2 regions of the Burkholderia sp. EMB26 genome follow, and region 1 is predicted to be linked to the other one. Evidence: predicted binding sites of a transcription regulator. Region 1 holds the regulator's gene; the other holds the start of a gene.

Region 1 (7,638 bases):
GCGGCGTGCTGCACGGCATCGACAAGGGCGGCCATGCGGAATGGGCGAACGACATCCGCATTCCGGACTACGTCCGGCAATGCGTGCACTATGTCGCGTCGCATGAGGTCCGGGAGAAATTCCCCGGCGACTCGGTGCGCGAGGATCAGAAGCTTCCCGCGAACTGCCGCGAGGTGTATTACCCCGGCATGCACTCGGACGTGGGCGGCGGCTACGAGCGCAATTACCAGGAAGGGCGAACCAACGAACTGGCCAACGTCGCGCTGAACAATCTCTTCATCGAGGCCTGGAAGGCCGGCGTGCCGTTCCGCGAGCCGAAGGATGTCATGGAAACGGCCGGCGGGCTGTTCGCGATTTCCCGCGAGCTGGAGGCGGCCTGGAACGTGTACATGGGGCAGGGCAACGAGCGTCGCGCGGGCGTGGCGTCGAACAGCGACCGGCTCGAGTCGCAGATCATCTGGCACATGAACCGCTACTACCAGTGGCGCGCCAGCCGCAGCCGGCGCCTGCACGACGGCCGGCTGAAGCCGCCGGGCGGCGTGGACCCCCACATGGCCATCACCGACGGCGAATGGAACGAAGATGCGGATGCCGTGCGTCGGGCCAACGGGGGCATCCTGACGCGGACCATCTCGGAGCAGTACAAGGCGATCGACGCGGCGACGCGGGTCACCGGCAACTGGCTGGGCGGCATCGATCCGGCGGCGCGCGCGACGTTCGACCGGTTCTTCGATCACTACGTGCACGACTCGATTGCGGGCTTCAAGAAGCAGATGGAAGACGGTTACGCCGGCTTCGCCGAAGCGAGCCGCTGGTCGGTCAACCGCCAGTACTTCATGGGCAAGCGCGGCAAGAAGTTCCTGTACTGGCGTTACGAGGGCGACAAGGCCGAGCAGGCCGCCACGCAACTCGCCAAGGCCGATCCGGCGAAGCAGCAGGACCCGATGGCAGCCAACGAGCCGCAGCTCGCCAGCAACCAGCCCGCGGCGGTTGGCGGCACGCTGCCCGACGCGACTTCGACGGCCTGACGCCGAACGCGATACCGGTCGCGACCGCGACCGGCTGACCTCACGTCGCGGCAGACCGCGTCTGCCGCGACGCTCCCTCCCTACCGCAACTGCACGGCCGCGAGAAACAGCACCATGCTGCCGATCGCGCCATCCAGCACGCGCCACGCGACCGCCTTGCGGAACCACGGCGCCAGCAAGCGCGCGCCATAGCCGAGCCCGAGGAACCACACGACGCTGGCCGTCATCGCGCCGATCGCGAACGCGAGCCGCCCGCCTTCCGGCTCGCGCGCGCCGGCCGTGCCGATCAGCAGGAACGTATCGAGATACACGTGCGGGTTGAGCCACGTGAACGCGAGCGTCATCAGCACGATCGCGAGCGCGCTCTGCGGCGGCGGCGCGACCGCGTCGCCGCGCACGTCGAGCGTGTCGTGGCCGGGCTTGAACGCACGGCGCAGCGCATTGATGCCGAACCACGCGAGATATGCGAGGCCGACGTACAGCACCGCGTGGACGAAGGTCGGATAGCGCTCGACGAGCACCGACGCGCCGCCGACGCCCGCGCCGATCAGGATCATGTCGGACACCGCGCACAGCAGCACGATCTTGCCGACATGCGAGCGCATGATGCCCTGGCGCAGGACGAATGCGTTCTGCGCGCCGATGGTGACGATGAGCGACGCGCACAGGGCGGCGCCGTGAGAAAAAGCGAGCCAGTTCATGATGGGGGACAGCCGTGGAAGCAGTAGACGAACGAATCGGGTAGCGCTAGTCTGCGAGCAGCGCGGGAATAAGAGAAGCTAAATCACCTAATGCAGATTAAGGAAATCTAATGCTCGACTACGCGTTGCTCGATGCCCTCGCCGCCGTGATCCGGCACGGTTCGTTCGAGCGGGCGGCCAAGGAGCTGAATGTCACGCCGTCGGCGGTGTCGCAGCGCGTGAAGCTGCTGGAGGAGCGGGTCGGCAGCGTGCTCGTCAAGCGCGGGCAGCCGTGCGTCGCGACCACGTCGGGCGCGCTGCTGTGCCGGCATACCGAACGCGTGCAGTTGCTGGAAGCCGAACTGGGCGGCCGGATGCCCGCGTTGCCGGGCCAGATCGCGAGCGCGTGGCCGACGCTGCGCGTGGCCGTCAACGACGACAGCGTCGCGACGTGGTTCATCGACGCGGTCGGGCCGTTCTGCACCGAGCGCGAGACGCTGCTCGACCTCGTGATCGACGATCAGGATTACACGGCCTCGCGCATCCGCGACGGCAGCGTGCAGGGCGCCGTGACCGCGCAGGCCGAGCCCATCCAGGGCTGCCGGTCGGAGCGGCTCGGGCGGATCCGCTATCGCGCGGTGTGTTCGCCGGCGTTTTACGCACGTTATTTCGACGCGGGGATCACGCGCGATGCGCTGCGCCGCGCGCCGTGCGTGATGTTCAATCCGAAGGACGGGTTGCAGGCGCGTTTCATCCGGCGCGTGACGCGCGCGGATCTCGATCCGCCGCAGCACTGGATACCGCACGTCGCCGGCTACCTGCGCGCGTGCGAAACGGGATTGGGATGGGGGATGTGCCCGGACCGGATGGTCGACCGCCAGCTGGCGGCGGGCGAGTTGATCGACATGTCGCGCGGGCGAACCATCGACATCGATCTGTACTGGCAGAGCTGGCGTCTGTCGATCGGCTGGCTCGACGATTTCAGCGCGGCGCTGAAAGCGCGTGCCGCGCTGTTTCTCGACTGACCGGCGACGTTGGGCAGGCGGCGCGCGACGGGCGCGCGCCGTGCGGTATCAGAGGTGTTGCAGGCCGTCGAAGTCGATGATCTGCACGTGGCGGCCCTGCATTTCGATCAGGCCGCGCTTCTGGAATTTCGACAGCGTGCGGCTGACCGTTTCGAGCGTCATGCCGAGATAGCTGCCGATGTCCTCGCGCGTCATCCGCAGGTTGAATTCCGACGGCGAGTAGCCGCGCTTCAGGTAGCGCGACGACACGTCGAGCAGGAACGCGGCGACGCGCTCTTCGGCATTCAGCGAACCGAGCAGCATCGTTTGCGACGTTTCGCGCACGATCTGTTCGCTCATCAGCTTGTGCATGCGCAACTGCATCGAGCCGGCTTCCGAGCACAGCGTCTTGAGCGCGCTGTACGGAATCACGCAGACCGAGCTGTCTTCCAGCGCGACCGCGGTGCGCGGGTGCGTATCGTCGCAGATGCCGTCGAGGCCGAGCGCTTCGCCGGCAAGGTGCAGGCCCGTGACCTGTTCGCGGCCGTCGTGACGCGTCGCGACGGTTTTCAGCGAACCCGAGCGCACAGCGTACAGGTTGTCGAATGCGTCGCCTTCGCGGAACAGCGCTTCGCCGCGCTTGACCGGGCGTGCCGCGCAGATGACCGACTCGAGGCGACTGAGCGCTTCGGGCGCCAGGCCCTGCGGCATGCACAGGTGCCGCATCGCGCACGACGAGCAGTGCGCGGCCTGGCGAGGGGCCCAGCTACCGGCATGGGGCGTGGCGGCGGGGCGGGTGGCGACGGGCGTCAGCATGATCGTATACTCCGGCGTTGAATCGACGAAATCATTGTCCCACCGCAAGTTGCCGCTGTCGGGTGACAAAACGTCGCGACCGGCCGCGCCTGCCGAGCGCCGCTCAGGCGGCCGGCTCGTCCGCGTTGGCGGCCGCCGGGATCAGCAGCACGGGCAGCGTCGCGTGGCGCACGCACTGTTCGGCGATGCTGCCGAGCACGAGGCGGCGGAAGCCGCGACGGCCGTGCGTGCCGAGCACGAGCAGATCGGCGCCGAACGCTTTCGCGCCGTCGAGGATCAGCGACGATACGTCGTTGAGCGACGTCGCTTCGTTCAGCCGCGTTTCGCCTTTCACGCCGGCGGCCTGCATCCGCTTCGCGAAATCCTGCGCGAGCGTGTTGCCCTGCGCGACGAGCTGATCGCGCAGCACGGACGGATCGTAGCCGGGCACGTTGTAGTAGATCGCGGCGTTTTCGACGACGTAGAACGGCTGCAGCTCGGCGCCGTGCGCTTTCGCGAGCGCCAGCGCGGCGTCGAACGCATGGCGGGACGTGTCGCTGCCGTCGACGGCAACCAGAATACGCTTGTACATAGTGTCTCCGAGTGGCGGGTTGAAACGAAGTCGGCCGGATGGCCGAGCGGGCTGGGCGATGCGCGATGCTGCGAGGCAGAGTAAACCAACGGGCAGGATCGTGCAGCGAGATGCCCGCGCTGCCGCACGGTCGCGCGGTTCCGGTCGCGGCCGGGCAGGGCCATGCATGCGACGCATGCTGCACCGCGCGATGCGTGTCGCGTGGTGTGGCCGCATCGTCGGCGAAACCGCATGCGCGCGCATCGACCCGACACGGCAGTCACGCCGATGCGCGGCACGCATCGCCATTCAATCGCAATCGCGCCGCGCCGCCATGACTTCGGTCAATGCATGTGCGTCGATGCGATGCGCGGCAGGCATGACCGTGAACGCCGAGGCCCGTGCGCGGAACCGTTCGCTTCGGCATCGCGCGAACGAGTATCGGCGCGTAGCGCGAATCGTACGCGCCGATCCACCGCCATCGTTCGACGGCGATTCCGAATCGAACGATCGATTCAAACGCCGCGCGGGCTATCCCGGCACGGCGGTCAACTCGATGACGCGCTCGGGGCGGCGGCCGTGGCCGGGCCAGTACGCGCTGCCGTACATCCGGTGAACGGGACCGAACGGCGCGTCGCCCGCGGGCGGCGTGTCGAAGCCTTTCTCGATCACCTTGTAGCCGGCGCGCAGCGCGAACGCCGGATGATTGCCGTCGGGGCGGCTGTCGAAACCGGCGAAGCCGTCGCCGGCTTCCGGCATCGCATTGACGAGCGACGCGTTGCTGCGCGTGATCTGGTCGGGCGAGATCGGCCCGGCGCCGGCGAGGCGCGACGCTTCGCGGTGCTTGCCGTCGGTATCGACCGTGCTGTCGTGCGTGTCGTCGTTGTCGAGTTCGACGCTGCGCGGATGCGCACGACCTGTTTGAGCGGATGATTCCATCACGGCTCTCCTGGCGGCGACACGCTCCGGATCGAAGCAAATCCCGTTCCGGGCACGACGGGAAAAGGCGCGCGGGCGATCGCCGCGGTCGCGCGACGCGCACTGATTTGTCATGATTTATTTCAGCTAGAAGACGCGTTTTCTACAGAGTATGATTCTTTTCCTGCGAAGCGGCGACAGGGGATGAAGTCTCGCCGCCTCTGCCCGCGCCGGGGCGCCGCAGCACCCTTAAAGACGGGTAGCGAACAACAAAGCAAGGGACTAGAGGTGGCGGATTCATGCAAGCGACTACTGCCTTCACGCACCGCGGTTATCTGTTGAATTGCGCGCCCGCACGCGCCAGTGACGGTTCATTCAAGCCCTACGTCGTGATCTCCCGATCGAGCGACGGGGAGCTGGTTGCGAACCGTTTTTTTCCGATCGAGCTCCAGTTCAACGACGAAGGCGACGCGATCGCGCACGCGCGCGACTGGGCCGTGCGCTGGATCGACGCGAGCAGCATCTCGATGTGACGCCGTCGCACGCGTGCGGCGCTGGCCGTCCGGCCGATCCCCGGGGTGCCGCTCCCGGACAAAAAACGCGGTAATCTTGCGGAACCCGTCACTTTATTAGCGGCCGCGCATCCGCGCGCGGCTGCCCGCATTGGCTTATGTCGACATCACCCGCCCGTCAGTGGGGCCTCGAAGAAATCGTCGCCGGCTTGCGCGAGTCGCGCGAGGAACTCCATCGCACGCGCCATCCGCGCGGCATCCGCGAACTGCCGTCGCGCGATGCAATCTGCAAGATTGTGACCGGCCTGCGCGCGTCGATGTTTCCGACGCACTACGGCGCGCCCGACCTGACCGACGAAAGCGTCGACTACTACGTCGGCCACACGCTCGAAAGCACGCTGCGCATCCTGTCCGAGCAGATCCGCCGCGCGTTGCCGTTCCTGCCCGAGCACGTCGATACGCCGTTCGCCGAGCTCGACGAACGCGCGTTCGAGATCGCGCGCGAGTTCGGCCGGCAGTTGCCGGCGATCCGCGCGCTGCTCGTCAGCGACATCCAGGCCGCGTACGCGGGCGACCCGGCCGCGCAGCACATCACCGAGATCCTGCTGTGCTATCCCGGCGTGCTGGCGATGATGCACCATCGGCTCGCGCATGCGCTGCACCAGCTCGGCGTGCCGCTGCTCGCGCGGTTCATCAATGAAATCGCCCACTCGGCGACCGGCATCGACATCCACCCCGGCGCGCAGATCGGCCCGAGCTTCTTCATCGACCACGGCACTGGTGTCGTGATCGGCGAGACCGCGATCATCGGCGAGCGCGTGCGCGTGTACCAGGCCGTCACGCTCGGCGCGAAGAGTTTCCCGGCCGATGGCGACGGCGCGCTGGTGAAGGGCAATGCACGGCACCCGATCGTTGAGGACGACGTGGTGATCTACGCGGGCGCGACGATTCTCGGCCGCGTGACGATCGGGCGCGGCTCGGTGATCGGCGGCAACGTGTGGCTCACGCACAGCGTGCCGCCCGGCACGAGCGTCGCGCAGGGTAAGGTCCGCGAAGGCGGGAGCGCCGAGAAGCCGTAACGCGGCAGCGAATGCGCGGGCGCCGTTCCGCGCAACGCGGCGGATGACGCGGAATGGATCGGCGGCCGGACCGCCGTCCGGCGTTCGCGGGCGTGAGCGGTGCGAAGCCCGCTCGGCCCGGCGCACGAGGGCGGCGTGCAGCCGCCTTCGTTCATCGAAGCGTCAGTGCTTGCCGTCCGGCGAGCGGTGCTTGTACAGCACGTCCTGGTCCACGCGGATCAGGTTCTGGCCCGCATCGACGACGAAATCCACGCCGTTGTACGCATTGCCCGTCAGCAGCAGGATCGCGCTGGCGACGTCGTCGGGGCCGGCGATGCGCGCGAGCGGCGTCGAGGCGCGGCTCGCGTGTTCGAAGTCGGCCTGCGTCTGGTCGTCGCTCGGCAGCATCAGCCCCGGGAACACCGCATTCACGCGCAGCACCGGCGCGGATGACAGCGCGAGCATCTGCGTCAGGTTGCCGAGCGCGGCCTTCGCGACCGTGTAGCTGAAATGGTCGCGGTGGAAGTTTTCCTTGATCTTCTGGTCGACCACGTTCACGACGACGCCCTGCGTGCCGGCCGCCCGGGCCCGCTCGTAGAACGCGCGCGTGAGCAGGATCGGCGCGCGGCAGTTGACGGCCCACGCCTGATCGAACGCCGCGAGGTCGAAGCTCGGGAAATGGTCCTGCCAGAACACCGACGCGTTGTTGACCAGCACGTCGAGGCGCCCGAAGCGCGCGTACACCTGGTCGATCAGCGTGGTGATCTGCGCGGCATCGGACAGGTCGGCCTGCAGCGCCACCGAATCGTGCCCGCGTTCGGCGATCGCGCGGGCGGCGGCCTGCGCGGCATCGGCCGAACGGTCGTAGTGCACCGCGGTGCGATAGCCGTGCGCGGCGAAATACTCGGCGAACGCGCGCCCGGCCCGGCGCGCGGCGCCGGTCACGAGCACGACGGGCGCGTGCGCCGTTTGCTTCGTCTGCTCCATCAGGTATTCGTCAGGTTGACCGAGGAAGGATTCGCGACGATCGACAGGAATTCGCGACGCGTCGACGGATCGGTGCGGAACGTGC
Region 2 (7,638 bases), on a different replicon from region 1:
GCCGGCACGAAGGCGCCGGCGACGGCGAGCGACCAGGCGAGATCACGGCGGCGCAACGGCTGTCGCCGGTCGTCGCGAAACCGACGCCTGACGTGCGCCACCACCTCGCCCGCACGCGTCACTCCTCGCCTTTCGGCCCCGGGTTCAGCATCACGACGAAGCCCGCCACGCCGACGATCAACGCGATGGCGCCGCCGCGCAGCGCCGACGTGGCATCGAACAGCAGGCCCGTCACGACGGCCATCATCCCGGCGAGCGACACGAACACGGCGATCGCCGCGACGACGATGCGGTACTGGCGACGTATCATCGCGCGCGCCGCGTCATGCCGCGGCCGCGGCGGCCGGCTCGCCGGCGTCGTCGCCGCGAATCAGCAGCACCGGGCACTTCGAGCCGCGCACGAAACGCTCGGCGACGCTGCCGAGCAGCACGCGCCGGATGCCGCGCCGCCCGTGCGTGCCGACCACTGCGAGATCGATCCCGTGCTCTTTCACGTAGCGTTGCAGGCGTTCCGCGATGTCCTCGCCGATGCTCTCGGTCTCGACGAGTTCGCCTTCGCCCTTCGCACCGGCCAACGCGATGATCTGTTCGGCTTCGCGCAACACCTTGCGCCCGTCGTCGCGGATTTCCTCGACGAGCGCGTGCGGATCGACACGGCCCGCGTACGTGAACAGCACCGACTTGTCGACCACATACACGACGCTGACGTGCGCATCGCCCGCCAGCGCCACCTTCACGGCTTCGGCAAGCGCCTGTTTCGACGAAGCGCTGCCGTCGACGGCCACCATGATTTTCTCGTACATGCGAACCTCGCTGGGGTGAGCTGCCGCGCACCCTGTCGCGCGCGGCCATGTCACCATCATCGGCCGACGGCAGGTTCGGATGTTGACGGCGGTCAAGCCGCGGCGGCGATCACGCATGCGACAAAACGGCACGACGGGAAGCGGGAAGCCTGCGTTCTCGGCCAACCGAAACCGGACCGGCAACGCATGAGCCGACGGGCTTTCGAGCGGCCATCGCGCCGAAGGCGCTATCATCGACGATGCGACTTTCGTCCGGCCCTTTTTTGCCGGCCCCACTTTCAACTCGCTCAACCGACATGACAACGACTATCGAACGCGTGGACGGCGCCGCCCAGCATCTCGTCGCCGCCCGCCATGCCGGCTCGCCCGGCCCGCTGTTGCCCGATGCACTGCGCCCCGACGACATCGACACCGCGCTCGCGATCCAGCAGCGCGTCGCCGACCTGCTCGGCGAACCCGTCGGCGGCTGGAAATGCGCACTGCCGCCGCCCGATCGCGTGATCCTCGCGCCGATCTTCGCGTCGACGATCCGCGAAGCCGATGCGCCGTACCGCGTCGTCGGCGGGCCGATCGTGCGGATCGAACCGGAAATCGCGTTCGTGCTCGATCGCGATCTGCCCGAGCGCGAGCAGCCGTACGACGAAAGCGACGTGCGCGCCGCGATCCGCGAAGTGCGCATCGTGCTCGAAGTGCTCGGCTGCCGCTATGCGGAGCCGACGCGCGCGTCGAAGTTCGAGCTGCTGGCCGACGGGCAATTCAACCAGGGGCTGTGCGTCGGCCCGGTCGTGCCCGACGGGCTGAACGTGCCGCTCGCGACGCTGGCGCTGTCGTTCGACGGTGCGCTGAACCGCACGATCGACGGCCGCCATCCGGACGGCGATCCGCTCAAGCCGCTGGTGTGGCTCGTCAATTTCCTCGCGTCGCGCGGCGACGCGGTGCGCGCCGGCCAGATCGTGACGACGGGTTCGTACGCGGGTGCGATCGAGGTGCCGCTCGGCGACGCGCTGACGGTCCGCTTCGGCGAGCTCGGCAGCCTGTCGGTGACGTTGACGGCGTGACGGGTCACGTCTCTTTCACGCCCAACCCGCCATGTCGCTGACACCGCTTCCCGCCCTGCTCGACGCCACCCTGCGCACCGTCGCGCGCCGTTACCGGCTGCCGCCGCTCGAACGCGCGTCGTCGCTGACCGACGCGACGAACCCGGCCACCGCGCTGGCGATCGTGATCGAGGAAGCGCGCAGGGTGCGGGCGGATGGCCACGCGCCCGGCGCGGACTTGCGGCAGCGCTTCATCGATGCGCTCGCGCGGATGATCCGCGACGCGATGGACCCGTCATCCGGCGATCCGTCGTTTCAGGCGTCGGTGCTGCGTCACGATGCGCCGAACGTACGCGAATACGCGTCGTTGTCCGCGCACGCCGAGCAGGACCGGCGCGCGCTCCACTCCGCCGTCAATGCGATCGCGCATCCGGCCAAGCTCGAACGCAGCGCGCAGGCCTGGCAACGCGACGGCCTCGCGCGCCTGCATGCGGCCGCGACCGCGGCATCGTGGGCCGAACTGCATGCCGCGCTCGCGCAACTGCTCGCGCTGCCCGAGATGGCGACCGACGCGGCGTTCGAGCAGGACATCGTGAAGCTCAAGGACGGCCCCGCGCTCGAACGCATGCTGCGGCTCGACGCGCTGGCCGCGGACGAGGACGTCCGTCGATATCGCGCGCTGTGGGTCCGCCAGGGTCCGCTCGTCGGCAGCACGGTCGCCGTCGCGCAGGGCGCCGCGTCCCAGCAGCGCGGCGCCGCCGTCGAAGCACTGGCGGCGCAGGCGCTCGACGCACTGGCGCGCCGGCTCGACGCGGTGGACGCGCAGCGCACCTACCGCGTGGTCACGTCGATGCGCGTGCCTTCGTCGATCCCGGGCCGGCACGACCGCGCGAAAACCGAATGGGACGCGATTCTGCTCGAACGCGCGCGCGGCAGCGACCCGGCGTCCCCGTGGAACGTGCGCTTTCTCGTCGAAGCGAAGGCCTCCGCGGATGCCGCGACGACCGACCTGCCGCGGCTGCTGCGCGGCCTGACCCTGCTCGCGCAGGCAGCGCCCGACACGGTCTATGCATTCGAGACGCATCAGGGCACGGTGCACGTGCACGGCGCATCGCTGCACGCGTTGACGACCGACGAAACGACGCTGCCACGCGAAGTGCTGTATTGCTGCGACGCGTCCGCGGACGCGACGCCGCGTCTGCTGGGCGCCGCGAGCCGGATGCAGTTGCTGTCCGCGCAGGCGAGCCTCGAATACGCGAGTGCGCTCGCGCAGCAGCCGGATGCCGATCCGGATGGCCTCGGCGTCATCTGGCATGCGCTGCTGACCCTGCCGCAATGGCAGGCCGTGCTGCATCAGTACCCGTCGTTGCGGCAGGTCCGCGAATTGATGGTGGCGATCGACGACTTGCGCGCCGCGATCGAAGACATCGACGAAGGCGGCATCGCCAGCAGCGTGTGCGCGTGATGCGCGAGCAGGGCCGCCGCTCGACGGGCGTGTGCGCGCCGTGAGGTACGATACGCGCCGGGGCAAAGCGCCCCCCTGAGAGACCCGGCCGTCGCGGCCCCCTACCCAGCACAACAAAAATGCGAAGAAACCCGACGCTGCACCGCAACCTGTTCGCCGCGCTGGCGGCCAGCCTGCTCTGGATGCCGGCCGCCCACGCCAGCGGCGACGACGGCTGCTACGTACCGAACACGCTCCGGCAGACTTCCTACTCGTGCGGCAACATACCGATGCTGACGCCCGCCAACGACACGCGCATCAACGCGATGCTGATGATGGTCGACAGCGCCAAGGTCGCGCAGGTGTTTCCGGACCCGAGGACCATCCCCGCGAAAGAGCGGATCAACCAGATCGTCGTGCCGTTCCCGATGGATTTCTCCGGCTGGATCTACATCGGTCAGAAGGAGCCCGACAAGGCCGGCGGCGCAGCGGATGCCGATGCGTCGTCGAGCCGGTACGCCGACGGCGAAGGCAGCATCTGCCGCAGCATGAGCGCGGGCGCGGCAGCGTTCGACGACGCGTTGGGCGGCGCAGGCGGCCTGCCCGCGGACGAAGCCGCCCGCCTGCGCGCGGCACGCGCCGACATCGCGCAGAAGACCTGCACCGCGGGCGGCGCGGGCGCCGCGTGGACGAAGCCGCCGGTCAAGTCGCCGCTCGGCCAGCAGTTCGCCGCGTACCTCGACGGCACGAACGCGTTCTACCGCGCCGACTTCCTCACCGCGACGCGGGCCTTCGCGAACGCATCGCACAGCGCGGACCCGTGGCTGAAGGAAACCGGCCTCTACATGGCCGGCCGCGCGCAGCTGAACGCCGCGCAGGCCAACGTATTCGACAACGACGGCCCGACGCCGTCGCGCGCACGCGTGACGAAGGTCTCGCTCGACGCGGCGAACACGGTATTCCGGACCTACCTGAAGGTGTATCCGAAGGGGCGCTATGCGGTTTCCGCGACCGGGCTGCTGCGGCGTGTCGCGTGGCTCGGCGGGAACGTCACGCAGCAGGCCGACCTGTACGGCCACGCGCTCGCGCGCTGGTCGCCGGCCACGTCGAACGTGCCGCTGATGCAGTTGGCGAACGAACTCGACAGCAAGCTGCTGTTCGGGTCGGAATTCGACGCGAGCCAGATCCAGTCGCCGACCGTGCTCGCCACCGTCGACCTGCTGCGCATGCGCGCGTCCGACAGCAGCGACGCGAGCCGCAAGCCGATGACGCTGGACGAGCTGCAGGCGCAGAAGCCGCGCTTCGCGAACGCGCCCGCGCTCTACGGCTACCTGCTCGCGACCTGGTACGTCCAGATCGGGCACAAGCCGGATGCCGCCCTCGAGTTGCTGCCGCAAGCGCCCGCCGCGCCGCTCGACTACTTCGGCCTGAGCCAGCAGGCGCTGCGCGGGTTCGCGCTGGAAGACAGCGGCCAGAACGACAAGGCCCGCCAGCTGTGGCGCGACCTGATCCCGCTCGCGAAATTCCGCTTCCAGCGCGAAATGCTGGAACTCGCGCTCGCGATCAACCTGGAGCAGGCCGGGCTCGTCAACGACGCGTTTGCCGACGATTCGCTCGTGCAGAACGCGGCGATCCGCGCGGTGCTGCTGCAGCGCGCGGCCAATGCCGACCTGCTGCGCGCGCAGGCGCAAAACCAGGCGACCGGCGGCGCGCTGCGCGACACCGCGCTGTACACGCTGCTGTACAAGGAGCTCACGCGTTCGCACTACGCGGACTTCCTCGCCGATACCGCGCTGGTGTCCGGCACGCCCGCCGATCCGTTGAAGCCGTTCATCGCAGCCGGCGCGAAAAACGAAGACGGCTACACGTGCCTGTCGGCGCGCGACATCGCCGCGACGCTGCAGCAGAATCCCGCCGACCCGAAAGGGCTGAACTGCCTCGCGGATTTCGTGCGCCTGCATCCGCCCGCGGCCGGCATCGAAAGCGATCCGGTGCCGCCGTGGATCCGCAATGCGTCGAGCACGGCCGCCACGCGCGTGCCGCCGACGCTCGGTGCGGCGCCGTCGCAGTTCGCGGGCAAGCCGTACGAGCGGATGTCGAGCTACGTGGCGGTGATGGCCGATACGCAGGCGAACCCGAACGATCGCGCGTACGCGTTCTACCGCGCGATCAAGTGCTATGCGCCGGCCGGCGCGAACGAATGCGGCGGCAAGGAAGTGTCGAAGAGCACGCGCAAGCGCTGGTTCGACACGCTGAAGACCGCCTATCCGGGCAGCCCGTGGGCGCAGAAGCTCCGCTACTACTGGTAAGCGGCGCATGAAGCGCATCGCGGGCATCGCGCTGCTGCTGGCCGCGCGCGTCGCGCTGGCCGGCACTGTCGACGCCGCGCGGTACGACGCGTTCTGGCTGTGGGCGGGCGTGAAGCCGCAGGCGGTCGTGCACGGCGCGCGCGCCGTCTATGTGCTGCAAGGGCAGATCGAAGCGTCGCCGCGGGACGAGTCGCAGGTGCGCGTGATCGCGCAGGGCGTCGCGCTGCCGCCCGCGCCCGACGCGCGCGTGTGGCTCGTCTATCGTGCGCATACGCTGCGCTGGACGCCGCGCGTCACGCAGATCATGCTCGCGCAGCTCGCGCGCTGGCGTGCGTCGGGCCGCACGATCGCCGGCATCCAGATCGACTTCGATGCGGGCACGCGCCACCTCGAGGATTACCTCGCGTTCCTGCGCACGCTGCGCGACACCCTGCCCGCCGATTGCCGGCTGAGCATCACGGGGCTGCTCGACTGGAGCAGCCGCATCGATACCGACCAGGTCAACCAGCTCAAGGGCATCGTCGACGAGGTGGTCGTGCAGACGTACCAGGGCAGCCGCACGATTCCCGACTACGCGGCCTACCTGCCGCGCGTCGCGCGGCTGCAGCTGCCGTTTCGCATCGGCGTGATCCAGGGCGGCGAATGGGACGCGCCGCCGTACCTCGCAACGAATCCGTGGTTCCGCGGTTACGTCGTGTTCCTGCGCAACGGCTAGCGGCCGCACACGCGACGGCGTCGATCCCGCCCGCGTAGCGGATTCAGTCGGCGCGCGGCGAACGCGCGTCCACGTACACCCATGCGGCGACACCCGATTCGAGCACGACGCGCTCGCGCCGATACGCATCGACTTCGTAATCGTCCGCGTGCTGCAGTTCGTCGCGGGTGATCGCGAACACGGTGCCCGTGACGCGGTCGCCCGTCTGCCCCGTATAGGTCACCACCGGATGATGGGTCTTCCCGCTCGTCGCGACCACGTCCGGATCGTCGATCCGCAGCATCGTCATCGCATAGCCGGGCATCGCGTCCGCGTGACCGTCGAGCTTGCGGCCGAACGTGGCGAGCTGCACCTGATCGAGCTGCAGCGTGCCATATGAGAAAAGGTGCTCGGAGAAAGCCGGGGCGGAACGGGACATGATCGAACTCGATGAAAGAATCGGTGCCGACGAAGCGTAACGCAGATCGCCGATGCGCTACGCGGCGCCCGCGATCGTGCTGCCGAGCCCGGCGAGCGCAATCGCGAGCAGCGCAAGCGCCGACGAGGCCGAGATCCAGCGCTGCTTCCGATGAATCGCCGGATGGTTGATCGCGGCCATGTAGCCGGCGAGGATCGTGAAATCGACCGCGATCCACAACGCGGCGAGGATCGCGAGGCTCACGCGCGAATCGGGCGTGATGCCGACGAACTGCGGAAAGAACGCGACGAAGAACAGCAGGTCCTTCGGATTCGCGATGCCGACGAGGAAGCCGCGCACGACGCCGGGCAAACCGCGCGGCTGCGGTATCGGTTCGCCTGCCGCCGCGCCATCGCCATGCCGTGCGCGGTTGGCGCGCCATTCGCCGAGCAGCGTCCGGATCGCGAGCACCGCGATGAACAGGCACCCCGCGACATGCAGGCCGGCAAGCAGGCGAGCGCTGACCATCACGACGCCGAACACCATCAGCATCGCGCCCGCGATCATCACGAGGCTCGCGGCATTCGCGCCCACCGCGGTCAGCACGCCCTGGCGGAATCCGCGCCGCGCGACGGTGCCCGTCACGAGCATGACGACCGGGCCGGGCGTCGCGACGAGCAGCACGATCGCGGCCAGATAGGCGAACAGCAGCGGGTAATGGAGTGTCATGACAAAAAGTTGTTCGATGAGTCGAGAAGCACGCCCGTCACGATGGCATCATGGAGACCCGATGGATCGAAAAGCGCGGTTTCTGGCAGTATCACGCGCCCGGGCCGCCGACCGAAAACGGAAAATCCTGTCCGATGACATGAGTTTTATTCATACTCGAAACCCATGAAGGCCAAACCGCTTCCCCCCGTCTATGCGTTGCGC

What was found. The regulator FNR, encoded in region 1, switches genes on or off when oxygen is low (the NO sensors DNR and NnrR bind a similar motif). The targets are predictions, from matches to a motif close to TTGATNNNNATCAA.
Region 2: the regulator FNR is predicted to act here: its motif matches at 886-899, upstream of KU887_RS33590 (universal stress protein).

Annotation. Positions count from the first base shown of each region.
Region 1 is NZ_CP078071.1:2,097,125-2,104,762, forward strand. It holds gene KU887_RS26195 (DUF2235 domain-containing protein) at 1-1,028, shown strand, start outside; gene KU887_RS26200 (LysE/ArgO family amino acid transporter) at 1,109-1,729, opposite strand; gene KU887_RS26205 (LysR family transcriptional regulator ArgP) at 1,840-2,733, shown strand; gene fnr (fumarate/nitrate reduction transcriptional regulator Fnr) at 2,782-3,528, opposite strand; gene KU887_RS26215 (universal stress protein) at 3,632-4,099, opposite strand; gene KU887_RS26220 (DUF3005 domain-containing protein) at 4,610-5,017, opposite strand; gene KU887_RS26225 (hypothetical protein) at 5,296-5,529, shown strand; gene epsC (serine O-acetyltransferase EpsC) at 5,667-6,587, shown strand; gene KU887_RS26235 (SDR family oxidoreductase) at 6,750-7,553, opposite strand; gene folE (GTP cyclohydrolase I FolE) at 7,553-7,638, opposite strand, start outside.
Region 2 is NZ_CP078072.1:721,663-729,300, forward strand. It holds gene KU887_RS33585 (DUF2964 family protein) at 119-310, opposite strand; gene KU887_RS33590 (universal stress protein) at 324-803, opposite strand; gene KU887_RS33595 (2-keto-4-pentenoate hydratase) at 1,100-1,861, shown strand; gene KU887_RS33600 (hypothetical protein) at 1,893-3,305, shown strand; gene KU887_RS33605 (hypothetical protein) at 3,425-5,593, shown strand; gene KU887_RS33610 (DUF3142 domain-containing protein) at 5,601-6,308, shown strand; gene KU887_RS33615 (gamma-glutamylcyclotransferase family protein) at 6,352-6,726, opposite strand; gene KU887_RS33620 (LysE family translocator) at 6,784-7,434, opposite strand; gene KU887_RS33625 (LysR substrate-binding domain-containing protein) at 7,600-7,638, shown strand, end outside.